Regions from separate parts of the Paenibacillus sp. SRL342 genome, predicted to be linked through region 2. Evidence: riboswitches for the same ligand, from Rfam matches in the RefSeq annotation. Region 2 holds a riboswitch; the other holds the start of a gene.
What was found. A riboswitch is a leader RNA that binds a small molecule or an ion and turns the genes downstream of it on or off. The one in region 2 is predicted to bind FMN.
Positions count from the first base shown of each region.

Region 1: linked by a shared signal. The riboswitch ahead of AC4E8D_RS17905 (DMT family transporter) and the one ahead of ribD (bifunctional diaminohydroxyphosphoribosylaminopyrimidine deaminase/5-amino-6-(5-phosphoribosylamino)uracil reductase RibD) in region 2 are both predicted to bind FMN.

Region 1 is NZ_OZ481790.1:4,095,381-4,098,798, forward strand. It holds gene AC4E8D_RS17890 (amidohydrolase family protein) at 1-258, opposite strand, end outside; gene AC4E8D_RS17895 (CGNR zinc finger domain-containing protein) at 379-930, opposite strand; gene AC4E8D_RS17900 (DinB family protein) at 1,076-1,576, shown strand; FMN riboswitch at 1,661-1,813, shown strand; gene AC4E8D_RS17905 (DMT family transporter) at 1,958-2,938, shown strand; gene AC4E8D_RS17910 (amidase) at 3,248-3,418, shown strand, end outside.
Region 2 is NZ_OZ481790.1:4,572,889-4,576,306, reverse strand. It holds one part of gene AC4E8D_RS20095 (IS3 family transposase) at 33-486, shown strand; one part of gene AC4E8D_RS20095 (IS3 family transposase) at 486-1,390, shown strand; FMN riboswitch at 1,542-1,710, shown strand; gene ribD (bifunctional diaminohydroxyphosphoribosylaminopyrimidine deaminase/5-amino-6-(5-phosphoribosylamino)uracil reductase RibD) at 2,033-3,136, shown strand; gene ribE (riboflavin synthase) at 3,198-3,418, shown strand, end outside.

The DNA.
Region 1 (3,418 bases), 480 kb from region 2:
TTGCAAATAAACTGGTAACGACCAGTTGGTTCCTGCTGTTTTGACAAGTGATTCCCACATATGCCGATGCGTGTCCACCAGCCCAGGCATAATAATCATCGATGAAGCATCAATGATCTCCGCATCCGGAATATCCAGATCGGGCTGAACCGCCGTGATCAACGAATCTTGGATCAGAACGTCCGCCCTCTTATACTGTCCAACTCGAGCATCCATCGACAACACACAGCCATTTTTCAACAGATAACTTGTCCGCACAAGACACATCTCCCATCTGATTTGGTTTGAAAGACGATCATATCCTGCTTACGAATCCGTACTGCTTCTGACTATTTTTTCGCTAGTATATATAGATTATATAGTTATTGTTAGTATTTATCAATTTTGGGATTTTCGTTTCGCCCGAAATCTTCTGACCTTCATCAGATTTCCACACATCTTATCATCACAGTACTTCTGTGTTCTGCTTCGGGTATCATCATAGAACATCCAGCGACAATCCGAATTATCACAGATCCGAATCCTATGCCCTTCTCCCTCCACCAAAGTCGTGGCAAAATCAGCAGCTACCTCAGCCATAACCTGATGCCAATGTGCTTCTACAGCTAACAGTTGGAGTTTCAGTTCCTGATCAATTGTAGTCAATGTTCTTCTCACATACCCTGCTTCCATAATGCCATTTAACCATTGTTTTTCTATATCCGTTAATGATGCTCCAGAAGACAAGCGGGCTCCCAGAGCCATCAATTCGTTCCTGAAATTTCTCATGGACAACTCATCTTCTGGAGATGCAGGGACAGAAGCGTTAAGTTGCCATCGAGCCAGAAAGTCTTGCTGCCAGCTCGCCTTCCCAAGCCTGTCCTCCGATCGATCTCCCCCACGCCAGTCGTGATAATCGCTGTTTACAAAATCGGTCCATAACCTGTCCATATATATACCTCCGTTTAGTGTAACCATCTAATTTTATAAAGAAGGTTACAACTCATCTTTGATGTGTTATATTAAGTGTAACCTCATTAATCAGTTTTAGCTAGTTACATCACATATCACAATTATACGCAAGGAGGAAAAGGCAATGACAAAAACAACAGCACTAGATGTGTTACGTATTCAAAAGGATGATACTTGGGATCAATGTAATTGGATTGTACCTTTGTCGAAATCCTTGGAGGGTCTTACAGCAGAACAAGCAGCCTGGATTCCACCCTCAGGAGGATTAAGCATCTGGCAGTTGGTTAACCATATGTATTATTACAACCATCGCTTATTATGTCGCATGCAAGGTAAGGAGCCTACCCTTCCTGCTGTTGACTCCAATGAATACACATTTGGGAATCCTGGAGATCCAACGGACGCAGCCGGATGGAATACACTGCTACAGGGTACAACTCGATTAGCCCAACAGTTGCGAGATCAATTGGCTGCACTACAAGAGTCAGATCTTGAAGCCGCATATATGGATTCCGAAGAGAAATGGGCACACGAACTAGCTCGCTGGGTACTCCATGATGCGTATCACGCTGGTCAGATCGTACTCCTTCGCAGACAGCAAGGCAGCTGGAAAATCGTTTTCTAAAAAAAACGCTTGAACTGCTAGCGCTTACAGGAATAAGATGAACTTATTAATGTTACAGCTTGTTCAACACACTATATAATTGAATAGGATCTTCGGGGTAGGGTGCAATTCCCAACCGGCGGTGATGTTCTTCGGAACCAGCCCGCGACTCGCTATTTGTTCTTAACGAAGGACATTAGCGACTGACTTGGTGTGAATCCAAGGCCGACGGTACAGTCCGGATGAGAGAAGATCAACACATTGACATGCCGTTCACGGGAAGGCCTCTTTCCTGACGCATGTCCTTGGATGAGCCCCCGTTTATTTGGTATATACCAAAACGGGGGCTTTTGTCGATTTTGCCAACTGAAGATTCCGTGTTCTGACGAAGGAGTCCTGAATATGGAAAAGACATCAGCAGCATCACCTGTTTACCGCAAGGAACGAAGTAATACCGGATTCTGGCTTGTAGTTCTCGGCGCAGCCTTATGGGGTGTCGACCCACTCTTCCGCATTATTTTGCTAAATACGATGACATCCACGCAGATTGTACTGGTGGAACATATCATCGTCAGTCTTATTGCCATTCCCGTGCTGTGGAAATTCCGGTCTGACCTGAAAAACCTGCGTGCTCGCCACTGGATTGCCGTGATTTTTATCTCATGGGGAGGATCAGCACTCGCAACGGTATTGTTCACCATGGCACTAACACATAACGATCCAAATACGGTGCTTTTATTGCAAAAAATGCAACCCCTCTTCGCTATCGTGCTGGCTAAACTGTTATTAAAAGAAACCTTGCCACGTCGCTTCGGTGGATTGTTCTTCATAGCATTAGCAGGAACGTACCTGCTTACATTTGGCTTCACATTGCCATTAGGTAACTGGGACAACTGGATTCATGCTGGAAGCTTGTTATCCCTTGGGGCTGCTGCCTTATGGGGAGGTTCAACCGTAATGGGCCGATTGATGCTGGGGCAGGCGCGTTATGAAACGGTCACCTCCCTTCGCTTTGTCGTTGCTCTCCCGCTCCTGATCTTTATGACGTGGAATGAAGGTGCGGCATGGACGTTTCCGTCCGGAACGGGTGAACAGGCTGCTGTCATCCTCAACATTCTTGGTCAGGCATTGTTACCAGGTTTGCTCAGTCTTCTGTTGTATTACAAAGGTCTGTCGTCAACCAAAGCATCTGTTGCAACACTCGCAGAACTTAGCTTCCCGATGGCGGGTGTGTTGGTGAACTGGATTGCTTTCCGTACACTGATTACATGGGAGCAGCTGCTTGGTTTTATCCTGATCTGGGTGGCCCTCTTCGCCATTTCCAGACAGCAGGAAAGATCATCAACTGCGGCTGATGCTGCACCGAAGCTGCGTACAGAGTAAGTGGATATATCTGAGGTTCACATATAAACAAATAGTCAAATATAAAATAAAACCATTGCACATCAAATTAGATGAGCAGTGGTTTTTTCAATTCCATTACTCGATCATTTTCTCAATTAGCAATATGAGCTATTAACCCTGTTCTTTATTTCTATATCGCAAATCCTCCGCTCTTCTCCCTCCAACCTCATAACGAATATGCATATCATCGCACTACGTCTCTTCTATGTTTTGTCTTTTGTCTAATCCGGTGGTACGATGACATATGGAATAAACAGATGAATTATATTCAGAGAGGAACGATCATTAATGTCTTCATTCTCATATACCTCCTACGACGCCGTAGGTTTGGCTGAACTGATCCGATCCCGGGAAGTATCCCCGGTTGAAATGCTGGAAGCGGCGTTTGCACGCCTTGAAGAAGTGAATCCGCAACTTAATGCGGTTATTCGTACATATGAAAATCGCGCACGGGAGGAA
Region 2 (3,418 bases):
ACACAACTACCAATTGGAGGTGCAGTTTTTTCATGACTAAATTCAGTTCAGATGAAAAAATACAAGCCGTTATGCGTTATAAAAAGGGATCAGAAAGCTTGAAAAGCATTGCAAAATCAATCGGGCTTCACCATTCTGGCTTTTTAAACTGGATTAGACAATATGAGCATCATGGTGAAAAAGCTTTTAAAAAGGGCTATACATCATATCCTGCGCAGATTAAACTAGACGTACTTCATTATATGAACGAATTTGGGACGTCTGTTAGAGAAACGGCTGCTATATTTAATATTCCTAGCCATAGTACCCTTTTAAGTTGGCAAAAAAGCTTGGAATTACAAGGGATAGACGCCCTTCAACCAAAGAAAAAGGGGCGCTCATCCATGAAAAAAGGATCTAAAGCACAGAAGAATCAAACGCTAGTAGAAGGATCTGTAGAGGCTTTACAAGCAGAGGTAGAGCGTTTGAAAATGGAGAATGCTTATTTAAAAAAGTTGAATGCCTTAGTTCGAAACAAGGAAAAATCACCAAACAAGACAAAGCTCAAGTAGTCTATGAACTAAGGAACGAATTTTCGGTGAAAGCACTTCTAAAGCTAGCAGATATCCCTCGTAGCACGTATTATTACGTGGTAAAAGCGTTTGGTACGGTAGACAAGGATTTAGAGCTAAAAGACATGATACAAGCGATTTATAAGGAGCATGAGGGACGCTATGGTTATCGTCGTATTCGCGACGAGTTAATCAATCGTGGACACCATGTAAATCATAAAAAGGTACAGCGTTTGATGAAAGTATTGGGATTAAAGTGTTTGGTACGTATGAAGAAATATCGTTCGTATAAAGGGACAATTGGCAAGATTGCACCGAACCTATTAGAACGCAATTTCCACGCTGAAAGGCCAAACGAGAAGTGGGTTACGGACATTACAGAATTTAAATTATTCGGAGAAAAACTATATTTATCTCCCATACTTGATCTGTATAACGGAGAAATCATTACATATACGATTGGTTCAAGACCGGTCTACTCGCTTGTTTCCACGATGTTAGATCAAGCATTTTGCAGTTTAACAAATAAAGATAAACTCCTCATTCATTCGGATCAAGGTTGGCACTACCAGATGAGACCGTATCGTCATGCCCTTGAAGAACGTGGCATCACGCAAAGTATGTCCCGTAAAGGTAACTGCTACGATAACGCCGTCATGGAGAATTTCTTTGGCATCATGAAATCCGAATTATTATATTTAAAGGAATTTGAAAGTGTCTCACATTTTAAACAAGAGCTATCCAAATACATCGATTATTACAACAACAAACGCATTAAGGCAAAACTAAAAGGCATGAGTCCGGTACGATACCGGATTCATGCCCAACAAGTTGCCTAAAGATATAATCTGTCTAACTTTACGGGGTCACTTCAGAGAGGAAGCGGTTTTTGTTGTTTCTTAGCTTATTAAAAGTTAGTATGTGACAAAAAGGAACAAAAAACAATTGATTTTTTGGCATTAAAGTGCTAACATCCAAGTAATAACGAAAGCAATCCTTCAGGGCAGGGTGCAATTCCCTACCGGCGGTGATGCAGGAAGTGTAAGGACCTATTTGTCCAGCACTTGATGCAAAGTCCGTGACCTGTCTGCCATTGGCAGATGGCTGATCTGGTGTAATTCCAGAACCGACAGTATAGTCTGGATGGGAGAAGGAGAGGTGCAGACCTAACAGGTTTGCATTCAGCAGGAGTATTGCTGCACGGTCACGATGTGTGATGTCTTGCACTGTGCAGGGAGATCCGGTTACGCCGGACAGTTCCATACATATGCCGCACTTTAAAAGCTCTTTACCTGTAATTGATGTTCATTAAGGTATGTGTCTATTTTCACTTGCCCGAAATGAAGTTTTGGGCAAAGTGTTGGCGTGCTGTATCCATTTAACTCCTGCTGTTGACATTTGTCTCTCATCATCCCCATCGAACTGATTGTTCGACGGGGATTTTTTAATAAACAAGACTTTAAACCGCGGGGTGAACGGATTTGGAAATGATCAATGATGAATTTTATATGGCACTGGCATTGGATATGGCGGAACGAGCACAGGGACAGACGGGGATCAATCCGGTCGTTGGATGTGTAGTTGTGAAAGAAGGTCGTATTGTAGGCCTGGGGAGCCATCTGAAACGTGGAACCGGTCATGCAGAGGTGCATGCACTTAACATGGCAGGCAGTGATGCAGAAGGAAGTACGGTATACGTTACACTTGAGCCTTGTAGTCATTATGGCAAGACGCCACCTTGTAGTGAACGCCTGATTCATGAAAAGGTGAAACGTGTTGTGGTATGTTGTGAAGATCCAAATCCGCAAGTATCCGGCAGAGGCATAAGCATGCTTCGTCAACAAGGCATTGAAGTTGAAGTTGGCGTACTGCGTGAGCGTGGAAGACGCATGAATGAAAAATTCATTAAATTTATTACAACGGGTCTACCTTTTGTGACACTGAAGACAGCTACAACTTTGGATGGGAAAATTGCTACTCGCAGCGGAGACAGCAAGTGGATCTCGAACGAGCCTGCTCGTGAGATTGTGCATGCCCTTCGTCATCGTCACCAGGGAATTATGGTTGGCGTGGACACAGTGATTGCCGATAATCCGGAACTTACAACCCGTTTGCAAGTCGAAGGCATTAGTCCGGTGCGCATTGTGGTGGATTCAAAGTTACGTCTTCCAGTAGGTGCCAAAATGGTTAAGGATGGTCTTGCTCCAACATGGGTGCTAACAACAGACGAAGCCAGTCCTGAAGCTGCTGAACGTTTGGAAGCCTACGGCGTCGAAATTATACGCTGTGGTCCTGGACCACGTGTGGATCTGTTAAACGGACTTAGCAAGTTGGGTGAGCGTGACATTGGTTCAATTTTGCTTGAAGGTGGAGGTACCTTGAATGGAGCCATGCTGGAGGCAAGGTTGGTCGATCGACTGCTGATGTTTATCGCTCCGAAGATTGTAGGCGGTTATGATACACCTGGAAGCTTCCGCTTCGAAGGTGTGGAACGTATGAATCAGGCGATTCAATTGAATCAGTTGGAGATCGAACAAGTTGGAGATAATATCAGCATTGGTGGTATTCCGGTGTGGCCTGAATAAATAAATGGATTTGAAAGTAGAAAGTTAGGTTTTTTATAACTTGAAAAAGGGAGGCGGCAGCATGTTTACCGGTTTGGTGGAAGAAGTCGGTCAGATCCGGCGTATTGGTCGGAAAGGCGAAGCGATGGTCCTGAATATCGGAGCTTCCGCCATCATGGACGATCTGAAGATTGGTGATAGTGTAGCAGTGAACGGCGTGTGCTTAACTGCGACAACGCTCGAAGGTGGAGGTTTTAGCGCCGATGTAATGCCTGAAACCTATCGCCATACCAATCTCAGTCA